DNA from 2 places in the Rhizomicrobium palustre genome. Region 2 is predicted to be linked to the other one. Evidence: riboswitches for the same ligand, from Rfam matches in the RefSeq annotation. Region 2 holds a riboswitch; the other holds the start of a gene.
What was found. A riboswitch is a leader RNA that binds a small molecule or an ion and turns the genes downstream of it on or off. The one in region 2 is predicted to bind glycine.

Region 1 (9,282 bases), 2.6 Mb from region 2:
TGGTGAAGCCCGCGCCAATTCCGGTGGGGCCGGTGATCGCGACTTCATAATCCCAGCTATAGATCTTGGCTGCGGGCTTGCCCGCCTTGAACTTGCCGTCGAAGGAGATCTGGTAATAGTCGAGACCACCCAGCGTGTTGGTGTTGAAGCTGATCGATGCTCCCACCGGCAGGTTGGCGATATGGAAGTTGCCGTAGGTGAGATCGTTCACCACTAGGCAAGAGCCCGAGGTGAGCGACGCGGCAGCGACCGAACCGCCATCCCCAAGATTGGTGGTGCTGAGGCAGGTTGGGCTGGCGAAGGCTGCCCCCGCGGATAATGCGCCCGCGAAAATAAGCCCTAGCGTTGTTTTGAGAAGTTTTTTGGTCATCCCGCTCTCCCAGACGAGGCGACGAGCTATTCGGCGCCATTCTGCTGAAAAGGTTAGCAACCGTCATGCCAGCCGAACGGCGTTTGATTTTGCTGCGAAATCCGCCGCCTCCGTCATGAAGTTGTAAGCGGCAATTACAAATCTGTGACATCGCCCCAGCGACATCCCGTTAGAAAAAATGACACTGCTCTGCGCAGGGACTTTCGGGGTCTGGCATACAGGTTGCGACGACACCCCTGCCCGTCTCATTCCGGAACAGCCATGCCTTGCCTTATCTTTGCTTTTCTCGCCTTTTTCGCCCTTTTCCTGGGGGCGCAGGCGGCAAGCCCCGAGGTAAAGCCCGGCCTCAAATGCCCCCATTGCGTCTTTGCGGGCCAGGACCTTTCCAACCAATGCGTCAAAGGCGGCAATCTGGAGGGGGCCGATTTCTCGGGTGCCAAGCTGGTCATGGCCTGCATGAGCGTGACCAATTTCCGGGGCGCCAAGTTTACCGGGGCCGATCTTTCCGGCGCGAATATCTCCATGTCCAAACTCGACGGGGCGGATTTTTCCGGCGCGGTCTTCTCAGCCACCCAGGCGCGCGGCACTGATTTCACCCATGTGCGCGGGCTGACCCAGGCGCAGCTGAGCGGCATGTGCGGCGATAAAAAAACCCGCCTTCCGGCGGGTCTTTCTATTCCGATGTGTGATTAGAAATGGATGGCCGGGTCGAGCCCGGCCATGACGGAAGGGTTACCCTTCCTTCCACTTCAGCACGGGCTTCCTCGAGGCAGCCGTTTCATCGAGGCGGCGGCGGGGGGCAAGACGCGGGGCGCCGTCAAAGCGCTCGGTCTGTCCGGCCTTGGCTTCCAGCGCCATGGTCTTCAGGACATGGATGAAGCTGTCGACGCTTTCCTTGGATTCGGACTCGGTCGGCTCGATCAGCATGGCGCCATGGACGACGAGCGGGAAATACATCGTCATCGGATGGTAGCCCTCGTCGATCATTGCCTTGGCAAAGTCGAGGGTGGTGACGCCGGTGTCCTTCAGCCATGTGTCGTCGAACAAGGCTTCATGCATGCACGGGCCTTCGAAGGGGGCGCTCATCACGTCCTTCAGGCTCGCCAGCACATAGTTGGCCGAGAGCACGGCGTCTTCGGATGCCTGACGGATGCCGTCGCGGCCATGGCTGAGCATATAGCTGAGCGCACGGACGAACATGCCCATCTGGCCGTGGAAGGCACTCATGCGGCCGAAGGGCTTGGCCCCTCCCGGCAGACCCTCGCGGGTCTCGATCAGGCGCAACCCATCCTTATCGGCGACCAGGAGCGGCAGCGGCGCGAAAGCCGCCAGACGCTCGGAGAGGACCACCGGACCCGCGCCCGGACCGCCACCGCCATGGGGGGTGGAGAAGGTCTTGTGCAGGTTGATGTGCATGGCATCGACGCCGAGGTCGCCCGGACGGACGCGGCCCGCGATGGCGTTGTAATTGGCGCCGTCGCAATAGAAGTAGCCGCCCGCGTCATGCACCATTTCTGCGATAGTGATGATGTCGCGCTCGAAGAGGCCGCAGGTGTTCGGGTTGGTCAGCATGAAGGCCGCCACATCCGGACCGAGCTTGATGCGGAGATCGTCGAGGTCGACGCGGCCTTCCGGCGTGGCCTTCACCTCTTCCACCGTGAAGCCCGCGAAGGCGGCGGTGGCGGGGTTGGTGCCATGGGCCGATTCCGGCACCAGCACGCGCAGGCGCTTCTCCCCACGCGCTTCGACAGCGGCGCGGATCGCGAGCAGACCGCAGAGCTCACCATGGGCGCCCGCCTTGGGCGACATGGCGACCGCCGGCATGCCGGTCAGGGTCGTGAGCCATTTGGCGAGTTCGCTGATCAGCTCCAGCGCACCTTGGCTGGCCGAGGCCGGGGCCAGAGGATGCAGGTCGCCGAAGCCGGGCAGCCGCGCCATCTTCTCGTTGAGGCGGGGGTTGTGCTTCATGGTGCAGGAGCCGAGCGGATAGAGCCCCGCATCGATGGAATAGTTCTGCTGCGACAGGCGCACATAATGACGGACCACCTCCGGCTCGGAGAGACCCGGCAGGCCGATGGCGCCCTTGCGGCGAAGCCCGCCGAGGCGGTCATCGGAGACGGTGACCTCTTCCAGATCGACGCCGCATTGGCCCGAACGTCCGAGTTCGAAGATCAACTTTTCTTCGTGGTCCAAACCCCGGTCACCGGAGATGGTGGCGAGGCTGGCAACTTCCGCCGCGCCCGGCTGAGAGGGACGGCCTTGAGAGTTCATCGCCATCACAGCACCTCCTTCAGGGCAGTCACGAACGCGTCGATGTCTTCGTCGGTGTTGGTTTCGGTCGCGGCCACGATCAAGAGATCGCGCTGATCGCGGTCGGCGGGGGCAAGGCGCGAGGCGGGCACGCCCGCCAGAATCCCCTTGGCCGCCAGCGCCTCGACCACCTCAGCGGCGGGCTTCGGCAGGCGCAGCGTGAACTCGTTGAAGAAGGTCGATGTGACCAGTGACACCCCCGGAACCGTCAACAACTTATCCACAAGGGTGGTGGCGCGCTGGTGATTGATTGCGGCGAGACGGGTGAAGCCACCCTCGCCCAAGAGGCTGAGGTGAATTGTGAAAGCCAGCGCGCAAAGCCCTGAATTCGTACAGATATTGCTCGTCGCCTTATCGCGGCGAATGTGCTGCTCGCGGGTCGAAAGCGTGAGGACGAAACCGCGGCGGCCTTCGGCATCCACAGTTTGTCCACAGAGCCGGCCCGGCATCTGGCGGACATATTTCTCGCGGGTCGCGAAAAGACCGACATAGGGCCCGCCGAAATTCAGCCCATTGCCGAGCGACTGACCTTCGCAGACCACAATGTCGGCGCCCTGCGCGCCGGGGGATTCAAGAAGCCCAAGGCTGACCACTTCAGTGACCACGACGATCAGCAAAGCACCTTTAGAATGAACCGCTTCGGCGATGTTCTTAAGACCCCGCAGCAGCCCGAACACGTCCGGAGTCTGGACTACGACGCAAGCAGTCTGATCATCGACCAGGCTGGCGAGGTCTTCTTCGGCACCCGGAATGGCGGGCGCGCGCAGAACGCTGCCATGCAGGTTCGCGACGGTCTCGACCGTCTCGGCATATTGGGGATGCAGGCCACCGGAGAGGATCGCCTTGCCCCGCTTGGTGACGCGCTGGGCCATCAGCACCGCTTCCGCGGTACCGGTGGAGCCGTCATAGAGCGAGGCATTGGCGACATCCATGCCGGTCAGCATGGCGACCTGGGTTTGGAATTCGAACAGCACCTGCAACGTGCCCTGGCTGATTTCCGGCTGGTAGGGCGTGTAGGAGGTGAGGAATTCCGAGCGCTGTATAAGGTGATCCACCGCTGCCGGGACGTGGTGCTTATAGGCACCCGCGCCCAGGAAGGACGGCACCGCACCCGACGCCGTGCTCTTGGCGGCCATGGCGGCAAGCTTGCGCTCGACGGCCAGCTCGCCCTGATGATCCGGAAGATCGAAGGCCGAAACCGGCACCTCGGCGGCCTTGGGGACATCCTTGAAAAGCGCGTCCACACTCACCACCCCGATGGTCTCGAGCATGGCGGCGCGGTCGGCCTTAGTCAGCGGCAGATAACGCATCTATTAGTGGTCCTTCGCGAAATCGAGATACTGCTCGGCGGTCATCAGCCCATCGAGCTCGGCCGGGTTGGAGAGCTTCAGCTTGAAGAACCAGCCCTCGCCTTCCGGATCGGCATTGACGCGCGCCGGATCATCGGCGAGGTCGTTGTTGCCCGCCGTGACGGTGCCGGAGACCGGCGAATAGACTTCGCTCGCCGCCTTGACGCTTTCCACCACCGCGGCCTCGCCACCCTTGGCGACGGTCTTGCCGACAGAGGGGACTTCCACGAACACGACGTCACCGAGCTGCTCGGTGGCGTGGCTGGTGATGCCGACGGTGCCTTCATCACCCTCGACGCGGATCCATTCGTGCTGGTCCGTGTAATAGGTCTTCGACATGGGTCAGGCTCCTCGCTTGTAGCGGTTGGGGACGAAAGGCATGGGGGCCACTTTGGCCGGGACGGGTTTGCCGCGGACGATGAGGTCGATCTCGCTGCCATCGGCAGCAAAGGCAGACTCGACATAGCCCATGGCGACCGGGGCATTCAGGCTGGGGCCGAAGCCGCCCGAGGTGATCTTGCCGATGATACGGCCGGTCTTATCGGCGATCTCGGTGCCCTCGCGCGCCGGGGCGCGGCCTTCGGGGCGGATACCGACGCGCTTGCGGGCGGTGCCGTTAAGAACCCGCTCCATGATCTTGTCGGCAGCCGGGAAGCCCTTTTCGGTCTTGCGGCGCTTGCCGATGGCCCAGACGAGATTGGCTTCGGCGGGATCGGTGGTTTCGTCGATGTCATGGCCATAGAGGCAAAGACCGGCTTCGAGGCGCAGGGAATCGCGGGCGCCGAGGCCGATCGGCATCACATCCGGGTCGGCGAGCAGCGCGCGGGCGAGCTTTTCGGCATCCTGGCCGCCGACGGAGATTTCAAAGCCGTCCTCGCCGGTATAGCCGGTGCGGCTGACGATGGCCTCCACACCTGCCACTACGGCGCGGCGCACGCGCATGAAGGTCAGGCTGTCGATGCCGGGCGAGAGCTTTTCCAGCACCGCACCCGCGGCCGGGCCTTGCAGGGCCAGAAGGGCACGGTCGGGACGCTGTTCCAGCGCCACCTCGCCCGCCAGCTCGCGGGAGATATGGGCGAAGTCGCTGTCCTTCATGGAGGCGTTGACGACGAGATACATCGCGCTCTCGCCTGCCAGCCGCGAGGCCATGAAGTCGTCCTTGATGCCCCCTTCAGCATTGAGGAGCAGGCCATAGCGCTGCTGACCTTCTTTGAGGCCAATGAAATCCGACGGCGCCAGCTTCTCGAGCGCGGCGGCGGGATTGGCGCCATGCAGGAAGGCCTGGCCCATATGCGAGACATCGAACAGCCCGGCTTTCTCGCGGGTGTGCAGATGCTCTTTCAGGATACCAGCCGGATACTGCACCGGCATTTCATAGCCCGCGAAGGGGACGAGTTTGGCGCCAAGCTCCACATGCAATGCATAGAGCGGCGTACGGCGTAAGGCTTCAGCGTCGGTCATAAAGGCCCAATGACGTTTGAGATGAGCGCCTTCCGCGTCCTCGCGGAATCCGCGCCCCTCTGTCATTGGACCTGAGAGATTTCCCCCTGACCGCTTGGCGGATCGGGGTTACCCCTTCGGTGAGACACGCTGAACGCGCATCTGCTTTCCAGAAGTTCATCCCCTTCGCGGTCCTTTTGCCTGAGAGTTTCCGGGGCGGTTGCTCCTTCGGCCTTCGCCTTCGGCTTCGGCCCGACAAGTCGGCCTTCGCAGAACGCGAGGGCTGGAACTGTCTGCCTTGGCAGAAGGAAAACGTCTCCCGCGAGGGATCGTTTGCTCACCACAAAACCGGCGCCTCCCGGCGGGGCCTTGCGTTGGGGGGAAGTATCACGAGGGGGGGATGGAGTGTCAACGAGAAGGCAGTGATTGTTTTTGCGGCAGGAAAGTTATCCCCCACCCTTCGCCAGTTCCCCACTCCCCTTGAGGGAGAGGAAGAAAAATCACGGGGTTAGGGGCGCGCCGCATGACTGGTCGAAAGGAACAAAGAGGCGCGGCGCTAACCCCGATGATTTTTCAGGTGAGGGGTGAGTGCCGCGATAGTGACCCCTCACCCGCAAAATCTAGCACTTAGCCTCGGATCGCATAGGCTCGGCCAATCTTGCACTCGGCTAAGTGCAAGATTTTGTGCCCTCTCCCTCAAGGGGAGAGGGAAACAGGACTTACATCCGCTCCGGAACTTCGATCCCGAGCAAATCCAGGACTTTGGTCAGAGTTTCCAGCGTCAGGCCGCAAAGGCCGAGGCGCGAGAGGCGCTTTTCCTCGTCATGCTCGCTCATGACGTGGTGTTCAGCGTAAAAGCGGCTGAAGGCCTGGGCGAGCGTGAACACATACTCGCAGAGGATGTTCGGGGCGCGCTTTTCCTCGGCGGCTTCCATCGCATCGGGAAGCGCCAGGATCTGCAACATCAGCGCGCGCTCTTCCGGCGAGCGGATCACCGGCGCGGTACCGATCAGCCCCTCTTCCGCCGCGCGGCGCAGGATCGAACGGATGCGCACCGCCGCGTACTGCAAATACGGGCCGGTCTTACCCTCGAATTTGGTGAAACGCTCGAGGTCGAAAATGTAGTCCGTCAGGCGGTAATTGGAGAGATCGGCGAATTTCAGCGCCGCCACGCCCACCTTCTGAGCGATGTCTTCTTTCTCGGCTTCGGGATAATCGGCACCGATGCCCGCTTCCGTAAGACGCTTCCTGGCCTCCTCGGTGGTCATGGCAATGAGATCGAACAGCTTCATCACCCCGCCCGCACGGGTCTTGAAGGGCTTGCCGTCGGCGCCGTTCATGGTGCCGAAACCGGCATGTTCCAGCTCGGCCTTGCCCGCGAGACCGGCCTTCTTGGCGGCGCGGAAAACCTGCTCGAAATGGCCGTGCTGGCGCTGATCGACCACATAGAGAATGAGGTTCGGGTCCAGCTCCTTCACGCGATCGACAATGGTCGCCAGATCGGTGGTGCCGTAGAGTACCGCGCCATCCGACTTCAAAAGGATCAGCGGCGGCATTTCTTTTTTGTCGCCGGGCTCGGCAACCTGCACGACGAGCGCGCCTTGGCTTTCTTCCGCAAGACCGCGCGCCTTCAAATCCTCGACCATCGGCGGGATGATGGGATCGACGCTGGCTTCGCCATTCCAAAGATCGAACTCGACGCCGAGGCTGGCATATTCGCGCTTGAGGCCCTTCTCGGACACCGCGAAGAAATGCTTCCACAGCGCGACATAACCGGGACGCCCGCCCTGCAATTCGGCGGTGGCTTTGCGGGCCAGTTCGAGCCGCGCTTCATCGGCTTTGCAGGCCGCTGACGCTGCCGGATAGAGGACCTCAAGATCATCCATGGTGACGGGCGATTCTTCCGGATAAGGGCCGGTGAAAGCCTCGTCGAAATAGATCGGCGCGATACCGCGCAAGGCCACTTCGGAGATCAGCTGGCCCATTTGCAGGCCCCAATCGCCGAGATGAACGTCGCCGACGACCTTCCAGCCATTGGCGCGGAACAGCCGTTTCAGACTGTCGCCGATGATCGCCGAACGCAGATGACCGACATGCATGGGCTTGGCGACATTCGGGCCGCCGTAATCGATCACCATCGTCTTGCCGATGCCGGTCTCCGGCGCACCCAGACGGGCATCCTTCGACATAGCGGCGGCGCGCGCATCGAGCGCGGTGTCGGTGAGATCGATATTGATGAAGCCGGGGCCTGCAATCTCGAGCTTGGCGAAGATCGAGGTCGCCTTCAGCTTATCAACCACCTTCTGCGCCAGCATGCGCGGATTTCCGCCGCCCTTCTTGGCAGCAGCCAGCGCACCATTGCATTGAAACTGGGAAAGATCGGGACGGTCGGAAGGTTTGACCAGGCCGAATTCCGCGGAAAGACCCTCATCAGCAAACGCGCGGCCCGCGATTGCCGAAAGCTCCCGGGAAAGCGAAGTCATGGCAGATATTGTCCCATCTTTTTGTTGTATTCGATTTGGGCTTGGGTGAGCTGAAAGCCCGTCAGCACGTGATATTCAAAGGAGCGTTTTTGCGGGGCGACCTTGATCACCACGCTGTCCATATATTCTTCGCCCGTGACGACAGCGGCACTCTGCGGGAAATCGAATTCCAGCCAGTGAACCTGCTTGTCGACGATATTGCCGTCCGTCGTCACCGCCACGTAGTACGGCGCCTTGAAATGCGCTGCCTCGCCACCCGGCGCCCGGGTCGCCTTATAGGCGATGCGCAGATTGACGTCGGTGGTGTTGTCCCGCTTGGAATAATCGCAGCGCGTCTTAATCCCGGTCATCTGCATCGTGTAGACGATATTGGAGGGGTCAGCCCCCTTGGCCGGGTCATAGACCGGGATCACCGAGGTGTTCGCCAGGATCTGGGCGTCGGGGCAGACATTCTGGTTGTCCGCGCGCACGTAATTGACCGCCTTCTGCCAAGTCTCACAGCCCGAGAGCGTGACCACAGCAAGGGCCGAAACGGTAAAGAGGCGAACAAGCTTCGTGCTTTTCATCGTTTGCTCGAAAAGGGTTGGGGCTCGAAAAAGGTGATGCCGCGGGCGTGTATACAGTGAGATTCCCTCCCGCGCGACCCATGTTTGCCGGCGGCGCGCCTTTCAGCAGCCCCACGCGACTTGCGGTTGATTGGCCGCAGGAAGGGCGGAACTCTACCCAACGCCGCCCGGCAAGCCAAGCGCTGCGGCCCGCGCTAAAGCCGCATCGGCCTTAGGTTTTGCCAATCGCGTCGCAAAAACCGCCGTTTTGGGGCCAGCCTGAAATATCTGTAACCGGCGGCATTTCATTAGCTGAGAGATGGTGAATCCATCACCACCCTAAACCGTCATGGCCGGGCTCCGACCCGGCCATCCATGCCGACGCGCACAACCTACCAAGGATTGGCAGGTTTCACCTTCATCTGGATGGCCGGGTCGGAGCCCGGCCATGACGGAGGTGGAATAGGTAACCAGCCCTCCAACACGGAAACACTTTCAACTCGCCGAACTCCCTGGCAAGGTATTGGGGATGGCTGTTTACACTGATGTCTCTTTTGAAGAACTCGAGAGTTTTCTCGCCGGATACGACATCGGCGCGCCCCTGACCTTTAAGGGGATCGCCGAGGGCGTGGAGAACTCGAACTATTTCCTCCAGACCACCAAAGGCGGCTTCATTCTCACGCTCTACGAGAAGCGGGTGAAGGTGGAAGACCTGCCCTTTTTCCTGGGGCTGTTGGAGCATCTTTCGGCCAATGGCATCGCCTGTCCTCTGCCTGTTCGAAGTC
Region 2 (9,282 bases):
GCGCCACCACGCGCTATGAAGACGGCGCGCTCGTCATCCGTTACACCGCGCAAAGCGAAACTCTTTGGTTTGCCTATTTTGTCCCCTATACAGTGGCGCGCCTGGAGGCGTTGCTGGAAGATGCACGCGGGGCAGGCGCATCGTTGCGTGTTCTCGGCAAATCCCATGAAGACCGGCCGATCCATTGCGTCAGCCTCGGGCAGGGCGAAACACCGGTATGGATCGTCGCCCGCCAGCACCCGGGCGAAACCATGGCGAGTTGGTGGGTGGAGGGTTTCCTGCGCCGCCTCGTTTCCGCCGATCCTTTGGCGCAAAAACTCCTGCGCGAAATGAGCTTCCATATCGTGCCGCTCGCGAATATCGACGGGGCGGTGCGCGGGCATCTGCGCGGCAGCGCGTCTGGGCTCGACCTCAACCGGCAATGGGCGCAGCCCGATCCGGTCCTGGCGCCGGAGATTGCCGCCATTCTGCGCGCGATGGAGGAGATGGGTTGCGCGGCGTTGGTCGATGTGCATGGCGACGAAACCATTCCTCATATCTTCACCGATGGTGATCCTGAAGCCTCGCCTGAACGCAGTGCGGGCCTCGCGCGTTTCAACGCCGCGCTGCTGAAGGAGAATCCGGCCTTCCAGGTTGCTGTTGGGTATGATGCGAGTTATGCGGGAAGTGGCGCGCCGGGTATGTGCGCCAGAGCCATAGGCAGGCGTTTTGATGCGGTCGGGCTCACGCTGGAGATGCCCTTCAAGGATGCGGAGGAGATCCCCGCTGCTGCGCCGTGCTGGTCGCATGAAGGCGCGATGCGTCTCGGGCACGATAGCCTCGCAGCCATTGCGGCCATTTTCGGCTAGTGGTTTCCTGAAATAGACGCAGTACATACAAATCGCGCATGCGGTGATGATGGTGCGTTGCTGCGCCAGGCTTCCTACCGGAAGAGGAGCTTTGCGTGCGCATCAACTTATCCCTGCAGAAATCGAATGCAGTCACATGCATGTAAGAAAATTTTTTCACATCGCTGAGACAGATCACTGCATCTCCTTCAGGCACAGCCCTCGCCGTAAATACTGTATTCGGCTGAGATGAATTCGTGCATGCCTTTTGCGTGTGCAGGTGCAGCTGCAGAACTGCACGAAGCATCACCATTGCTCGCGCGCTCGCTCCGTTGACAGCATCTTTCAGCGATGGTGCAGTTGGCTTACCAAATTTGACCTGTATGGGAGAGATTGGTTCGCCAGCGCCGAAGGAGCAACCGCCTCGGAAACTCTCAGGCAAAAGAACCGTACAGGTTTAGTACAATCTGGAAAGAGATCCCGGGTGCAAGCCTTTTGGGGTCCGCCGACGGGGTCATACTCTCAGGCAAAAAGACAGATGAGGCGCCCCAATGAGCGATAGCTCAGGAAGAAAGGCGCATATGGCAAACAGAAAACCCTGAACCTTCGCGCAGCACGTCTGCGGTCAAGATAACGAAATCAGGCTCTCCATCATCGGAGGGCACCGGTGCCGTATTGCCTGATGGCGCGCGGCTCAGAACTGTCCGGCGGTGCGGTATGCACCTCGGCCAGGTACGGAAACTCGTACTCTACGGGGGAATAATATGCAGTATAGAACACGATTGCTTTCCACAACTGGCCTTATGGTGCTTGTCTCTATGGGCAGCGCGGTCGCCAACACGGCCGATACATCGAGCCAGGTGGAGAGTGTGGTCATCACCGGCTCGCGCCTGGTGCAGACGAATTTGTCTTCGCCGGTCCCAGTGTCGAGCGTGATCTCGACCGATATCGAAGCGGCGGGTGTCGAGAACATCTCCTCGCTCCTGCGTCAGATGCCGGTCATCGGTAACGGCCTCAACGGCTCCAACAGTCAAGGCCAGGCCACCAATGTCGGCCTTAATCTTATCAGCTTGCGCAATCTTGGCGTCAACCGCACGCTCACCCTGGTTGATGGGCATCGCCAGGTCGCGGCGACCCCGGGCTCGGCTGCTATCGATTTGAACACCATTCCGGCGGCGCTGGTGGATCGCGTTGAAATCGTCACCGGCGGCACCTCGGCGGTCTATGGCGCCGATGCGGTCAGCGGCGTGGTCAACGTCATCCTGAAAAAGGACTTCGAAGGTTTCCAAGCCCGTCTGCATAGCGGCATCACCGCTTATGGCGATGGCGCCACCTTGGGCGCGGAAGTGACTATGGGCACTAATGTCGCGCAGAACCGCGGCAATTTGGTGATGGATTTCCTTTACGACCGCACCAATGGCGTCAAGGCCACGGCGCGCGATTATGGTGTCAGCGGCTTCAATTATATCCGCAACCCCGCCAACACCGGTAATAATGACGGCATTCCGAACAACATCCAGCGCCCCAACATCCGCTTCAATGGCGCGTCGGCGAATGGCTATTTCTGCCTTTCCAGCTGTTATAATTTCACCGGCGATGCCAAAGGCGTTACGCCTTATAACAATGGCGCCATCGGCAATATGAACGGCCGCTCGATCGGCGGCGATGGCGGCTTCTACGAGCAGTACGACAATCTCTCTCTGCCACTCGAACGTTTCGCGCTGATGTCGAAATTCACCTATCACGTCGCCGATAACGTCGATTTCTTCTTCTCGGGCCGCTATGTCAAAACCAAGGTGACCTCGTCCTGGCAGCCTCCGGAAAGCCCGTTCGCGGGCGGGGCCAATCCGGTCTTCTCCATCGACAATCCCTATCTGCCGGCCTCGGTCGTCTCGCTGATGACCAACGCGGGCGTGACCAGCACCCAGTTCTGGACCAATGACGATAATTTCGGCCAGCGTACCTCCAAGGCCGATCGCAATATGCAGAGCTATACCTTCGGCATCGAAGGCAAAGTCTTCTCGGACTGGTCCTATCAGCTTTACGGCTCATACGGCGATAACATCCAATCCACCCGCCTGCTCAATGGTCGCGATTTCACGCGCTATAATCAGGCCATTGATGTGGTGATGCTGAATGGCGCACCCGCTTGCCGCAGCGCCACCGCGCGTGCCGCGGGTTGTTTGCCGCTCAATGAATTCGGCGTCGGCAATGCCAACCCCGCAGCCGTCGATTGGGTTCGCGCAAACGACATCTATCAATCCTCGACTCGCCAGCTCGATGCGGGCGCGAGCTTGACGGGCTCGCTCTTCACCCTGCCTGCGGGCACGGTGGATACTGCCATCGGTGTCGAGTTCCGTCAGGATAGCGGGCGCACCCAGCCATCCTGGACACTGCAGACTACCGACATTAACTATCCGCGCGAAAGCCCGGTGTCCGGCCATGTCGGCGTGTCCGAAGGCTATGGTGAAGTGCGCGTGCCGATCGTCAAAGACCTGTTCCTGGTTAACGACCTGACGGTGCAGGGCGCCATCCGCTATTCCAGCTACAATAATAACGGCGGGCATCTGTCGTGGAATGCGGGCGGTACGTATAGCCCGATTTCCTCCTTGCGCTTCCGCGCTATGCGTTCGCTCTCGGTGCGTGCGCCAAATATCACCGAGCTTTTCTCGCCGGTGAATCAGAACTTCACCTTCGCGCAGGATCCTTGCGATACCAGCGTGATCAACCAATCGGCCAATCGCGCGGCCAATTGCGCCGCGCTGGGCGTTCCGGCCGGTTACGTCTCGCCGCAGAATGGCGCGACGCTTCCGGGCACCGTGGGCGGCAATCCTGCGCTGAAGCCGGAAACTTCCAACACCTGGACTTTGGGCGCGGCCTTCACGCCGGATTTCCTGCCCGGTTTCACCGCTACGCTGGACTATTTCAACATCAAGATCAGCGATGCCATTGGCACCATCCCGATCCAGTCGCTGCTTAATAACTGCGTCGATCTTCCGGGACCGGTTACGGGCAATGTCTATTGTGCCCAGATCACCCGCGCCGCGAACCACACCATCACCAATGTTGCGGCGACCCAGCTTAATGTCGGCCGTCTCTCCACCAGCGGCTTTGACTTCAATGCCAACTATAATTTCGATCTGGCCGATATCTACTCGTCGGCGCCGGGCCGTCTGTCTTTGGGCCTGACGGCGACCTATCTCGATAAGCTGCGTCAGCTTACCGATGCCAAGAACCCCGCCACCGAGCTTAAGCTCGAAGGGACCTTGGGCGTGCCGAAGTGGAATATGCTCGGCAGCGCGACCTATACACTCGACAATTTCTCCTTCACCTGGCGCGCGCATTTCATCGGCAGCACCTTCATCGAAGGCAGCATGTCCAGCGCGGCCCCGCCGCCGCCGGACGCCTATGACATGCCGAATACGGGTGCCAAGGTGTTCAACGATATCTCGCTGGACTACGCCTATTCCAGCGACCTCGATATCCGCTTCAATGTCGACAACATCTTCAATACCCTGCCGCCGACCCGCGGCAACAATATCCACCAGGGCATTTATGGCGCGTCGATCTATCCGAACCTCGGAACGACCTTCGGCTTGACGATCATCAATCAGTTCTAAGCCAATAAAAAAGGGGCGGCTCAAAAGGCCGCCCCCATTTTCATTCAGCTTCTGTCAGGCACGTCCGCCGCCTTGCAGCCCTTGCAGGATAATGGCGCGCTGCTGGCCCATCAGGCTTCGGGGATCCGGGCATTCGCGTTCTGCAAAATCGAAAGTCGAACGCCATATCAGCGACTGCAGGGCTGGTGCTAGGCAGAGCAGGGCAGCTGCTTCCGGCTGAACCGCCGTAATCACGCCCGCCTCGGCCCCGCGCTGCATCAGCGTGGTGATGCGCGACAAGAGCCGGTCGATCACCTCTGTACGCCAGAACTGCGCCAATTCGGGGAAGTTGCGCGCTTCAGCGGTAATGATGCGCCCGAGGGCGAGCGCTTCATCGGTCAATACCATCTCGGTCACCACATCAAAGCAGTGGGTGATGGCTCGCACGACATCATCGCCATCGTCTTCAAGGCTATTGAATTTTTCGGCGAGCTTGTCGGCGATATGCTCACGCACCAGCGCGTTGAAGAGATCTTCCTTGTTGCGGAAGTAAAGATAGATCGTGCCCTTGGTGATGCCGGCCAGCGCGGCAATATCGGCCATGGTGGCGGCGGCATAGCCTTTTTGCGCGAAGATGGTCAGCGCTGCCTTGGAGATTTCCTCCGGGCGGGCGTGTTTGCGGCGGCGCCATTTCTGCTGCGGAGCAGTTTCGGCAGGCATGGGAATGGTGGAGGTGGTGGGAAGGATTTGCATGGTCATGGGAGCCTCGAATCTAGAAGAGTTAATGCGCGATCAGCGTGGCACAGCGAGGATGCAGAAGAAGATCGTGGGTGACACCGCCCAGCGTCCATTCCCGCATGCGCGAGTGGCCATAAGCGCCTGCCACGATAAGTCCGCAGGCTGAGCTGCCGATCAGGGCGGCTATCTCCTGTGCGTCTGTGGCGTTGGCGATTTCGACATGGCCTTCAGCTTTGATGGCTTTGCGGCGTAGCCACTGGCACACATCATCGACATTGCTTTGCGCCTTTGGCGCGGCACCAGGCGGAACAATCTCGGCGACGATCACGCGTCCGGCGAGCCTCAGAAGAGGCAGGGCCGATGAAATGGCTAGGCGGCTTTCGCGGCTGTCCCGCCAAGCCACCAGCACCGTACTAAGATCGAGCGATTTGAGTCCGCGCGGCAGAAGCAATTCCGGGCGCCCCAAATTCATGATCAGATCGCCCGGGTTGGCGCGGCGATACATGCTGGCATAGGAACCATCCGCGAAGGGGTGGGTGATGACGATATCTGCCGCGCGGGCGTTCTTTGCCAGCCAGTCGGTGGCAGAGGCGTGGGTCACCTTGGAACGCCACTCCAAGGGATCGGCCTTGCCGTTGAGCGCCTCAAAGAACGCGGCCTTGGCCTTGGCGATGCGCTTCTCGGCGTGCTCGCGCTCATCGTCGATGAGCTGTTGCGGGCTGGAAAGGCCGCCCATCCCGGCGACAGTCACCGCGACATCGGTTGCCAGCTCATAGACCGCCGCACCGATTACTGCGGCATTCATCTGCAGCGCCAGCGCGCCGGTAATCGCCAGCAGATCGGCGTCGTCACCGTTGCAGCTCAGATTGACCATCAGCGTCGATTGTTCCTGGGGCATATTCCTATTCCTTGTTCTAGTCTTCAGTGCATCATCGGCTTTTCGCCAGTACGTTCCGGTGGTTTGGGCGCCAGCCATACGGCGGCCGCCGCGAGAAGATTGAGCCCGGCCAGCATCAGGAAGGTGTTGTTGGTGGCCTGCATCACGCTTTGTCCATTGACGATCTGGTTAAGGACGCCGCGTGCGGTCTCCGTGCCCATTCCCGCGTTCTCGGCCATATCCATGAAGCCTTGCGGATTGTGCAGCACTGCGGAGAGATTGGCATGGCTTGAGGGGATCAGGTTGTTCCACAGCGCCACCACGGCAGCGGTCGCAATCGCACCCGAAAGGGTTCGGATGAAGTTGAACTGTCCGGCACCCGAGGCGATGTCTTTCTCCTTCAGCGCGATGGTGGACATGTCCATCAAGGGGATCATGGTCATGATCATGCCAGCGCCGAAGACGAGCTGTGGCCACATCAGCTGCCAGAAGGTGATCTGGTCGTTGTAGCTGACGCGCATCGTGGACGAAACGGCGGTGATAAGAAGGCCAATACAGGCCACGGCGCGTGGGCCGATCTTGGTCATAAGATTGGTGGCGATAGGTGCAAAGCCCACCATGGTGACACCCGACAGGGCGGCGTTATACCCGGCCCAGGTGGCGGTATAGCCCATCGCGGTTTGCAGCCACAGCGGCACCAGCACAATGGTGCCGAACATCGCGCCGAAGGCCAGCGCCGTCACCATCATGGTCACCGAGAAGATGCGGTTGGAGAAGACGTTAAGGGCCACGACTGGGCGCTTATCGGTGGTCTCCCAGATCACGAAGGCGAGGAAGCCGATCACCGTGACAATGAGCAGTTCCACGATCATGGAGGAGTTGAACCAGTCCTGGTCCTGGCCGTTGCCCAGCATGATTTGCAAGGCGCCAACCCACAGCACCAGGAAGCCAAGACCGACATAATCCACTTTCGCTTTTTCCGTCGCCTGCTCGTGTTGGGAAAGCACGCGCCACGCCACAAAGCCGATCAGGAAGGCGAGCGGCAGCTTGAAGTGGAAGGCCCACTGCCAGCCCCAATGATCCGAGATCAACCCGCCGAGAACCGGGCCGGCCACTGGTGCCAGCACGGTGCCCATCGACCAGGCCGCCAGCGCGGCGACACGATTTTTTTCGGGAACGATCTTCAACAGCAGGGTCTGCGAAATCGGGATCAGCGGCCCGCCGCAAATGCCCAGCGCCACGCGGAAGGCGATCAGCATGCCGAGCGAGGTGGCAAGGCCGCAGAGAAGCGAGAAGATGCCGAAGCCGAAAATCCCGGCCACGAACACCTTCACCGGTCCGAAACGGCCTGCCAGCCAGCCGGTCAGCGGCACCATGATGGCTTCGGCAACGGCATAGGCGGTCGTCACCCAGGTGCCGTTGCTCGAGGAAACCGCAAGGCTGCCCGCGATATCGGGCACCAGAACGTTGGCAATGGTGGTGTCCAGCACCGCCAGGAAGTTGCCCATGGAAAGGACAAGCACGATGGCGGCAACTTCCATGCCGCTGAGTTCGCGCTTAGGTGTCCCGATAGCGATAGCCGCACTGCTCACGACAATACCTATTACTTGGAGACGTCGATGGTGGCTTGCATGGAAAGTCCGACCCGCAGCGGATGCGCCTTGAGGTCTTCGGGATCGAGCGCGATGCGCACCGGCACGCGTTGCACGACCTTGATCCAGTTGCCGGTGGCGTTCTGTGCAGGAATGAGGGAGAAGGCCGCGCCCGTGCCGCCGCCAAGGCCGATCACCGTGCCGCGGAATTTCACCGACGAGCCATAAATGTCGGATTCCAATTCTGCATTCTGACCGGGGCGCACTTTGGCGAGCTGGTCTTCCTTGTAATTGGCATCGACATAGACATCGGCGACGGGCACCACGGTCATCACCGGGCGCCCCGCCTGGATCATCTGGCCGATCTGGACATTGCGCTGGGCGACAATGCCGGAAACGGGCGCGCGAATGATGGTGCGCTCGTAATTCAGCTGCGCGGTATCAAGCGCCGCTTTCGCTGCCAGAACTTCGGGGTGTTTTTCGACCGAGGTGCCTTGGGTCATGGCTTCGGCGGATTCCAAGGCGGCGGTTGCCGTCTCGAGGCCGGTCTTCATGGTGGAAAGCTCTTCGCCTGAAACCGCGCCGCTCTTTTGGATCTTGGCGCGGCGGTCGTAATCGAGCTTGGCGCGTTCGTAGTCGGCGCGGCGCGCGTCGGCGGTGGCGAAATATGTCTTCACTTTGCGCAGGGTGAGCGCATAGGCCGCCTGGGCCTGATCCAGCTGCAGCTTGGCGTCTTCAGGATCGATCACTACCAGGATGTCGCCCTTCTTGACTGCTTCGGCATCATGCACGCGCACATCCATCACGCGGCCGGTGGTCAGCGGGGTGACCTGCGCCGAGGAGACTTGGACATAGGCATTGTCGGTCGAGACATAATGGGAGGCGACGAAATACCAATATCCGCCTGCGCCCAAGGCCACCGCCGCAACCGCGGTCCCGAGGAGGAGGAACAGTTTCTTGCGGCGGGCCGGGGCCGCGACCGTCTCGTCTTCAATCGAATTTTGCATCTTGTACTCCGAATTTCGTTCGTGGACTGGGGCTGGCTGTTAACGTTTTGCGGCGTAACCGCCGCCCAAAGCGCGCACCAGCGCGACGTCATAGATGAAGGCTTGGGAATCGAGGTCAGTGACCGCGCGCTGCGCTTGCAGAAGCTGGTTCTCGACCGTGAGAACATCGATGTAGCGCACCAGGCCGCTGGTATAGCGCGCCTTCACCAGGCGATAGGAATTGGCGGCGTCTTTCTCCGCGCCGCGTGCATCGGCAAGCTCGCCGTCCAGCGATTTGCGATTGCCATAGGCGTCGGCAACATCGCGCAAGGCGGTGACCAGCGTCTTGTCATAGAGCGCGACCGCTTCATCGTATTGGGCGCGGGCGCCGCGATAGATGCCGGTATTGCGGCCGTAATCGAAGATCGGCAGATGAATGGCGGGGCCGAAAGATCCCATCTCGGATGAAGCTTGCGCGAGATATTTCAGATCGAAGGTCTGCAGCCCATAGGTGCCGACAAGATTGATATCGGGATAGAAATTGGCGTTGGCCGCATCGATCCGCGAGCTCTTGGCCTCGACATTATAGCGTGCCGCCACGATATCAGGCCGGCGTCCGATCAGATCTGCAGAGAGTTTTTCCGGCAGGCCTACGCTGCCGAG

Region 1: it holds a riboswitch for glycine, as region 2 does, so the genes downstream of both, gcvT (glycine cleavage system aminomethyltransferase GcvT) here and FHS83_RS02115 (TonB-dependent receptor domain-containing protein) in region 2, are expected to answer to the same signal.

The regions. Positions count from the first base shown of each region.
Region 1 covers NZ_JAASRM010000001.1:3,038,410-3,047,691, reverse strand. The annotation lists gene FHS83_RS13500 (PEP-CTERM sorting domain-containing protein) at 1-370, opposite strand, end outside; gene FHS83_RS13495 (pentapeptide repeat-containing protein) at 632-1,063, shown strand; gene gcvPB (aminomethyl-transferring glycine dehydrogenase subunit GcvPB) at 1,103-2,647, opposite strand; gene gcvPA (aminomethyl-transferring glycine dehydrogenase subunit GcvPA) at 2,647-3,990, opposite strand; gene gcvH (glycine cleavage system protein GcvH) at 3,994-4,368, opposite strand; gene gcvT (glycine cleavage system aminomethyltransferase GcvT) at 4,372-5,490, opposite strand; glycine riboswitch at 5,540-5,652, opposite strand; gene argS (arginine--tRNA ligase) at 6,189-7,952, opposite strand; gene FHS83_RS13465 (hypothetical protein) at 7,949-8,518, opposite strand; gene thrB (homoserine kinase) at 9,027-9,282, shown strand, end outside.
Region 2 covers NZ_JAASRM010000001.1:477,652-486,933, reverse strand. The annotation lists gene FHS83_RS02120 (M14 family metallopeptidase) at 1-848, shown strand, start outside; glycine riboswitch at 1,202-1,287, shown strand; gene FHS83_RS02115 (TonB-dependent receptor domain-containing protein) at 1,592-4,447, shown strand; gene FHS83_RS02110 (TetR/AcrR family transcriptional regulator) at 4,502-5,185, opposite strand; gene FHS83_RS02105 (universal stress protein) at 5,208-6,062, opposite strand; gene FHS83_RS02100 (DHA2 family efflux MFS transporter permease subunit) at 6,086-7,633, opposite strand; gene FHS83_RS02095 (HlyD family secretion protein) at 7,645-8,640, opposite strand; gene FHS83_RS02090 (efflux transporter outer membrane subunit) at 8,680-9,282, opposite strand, start outside.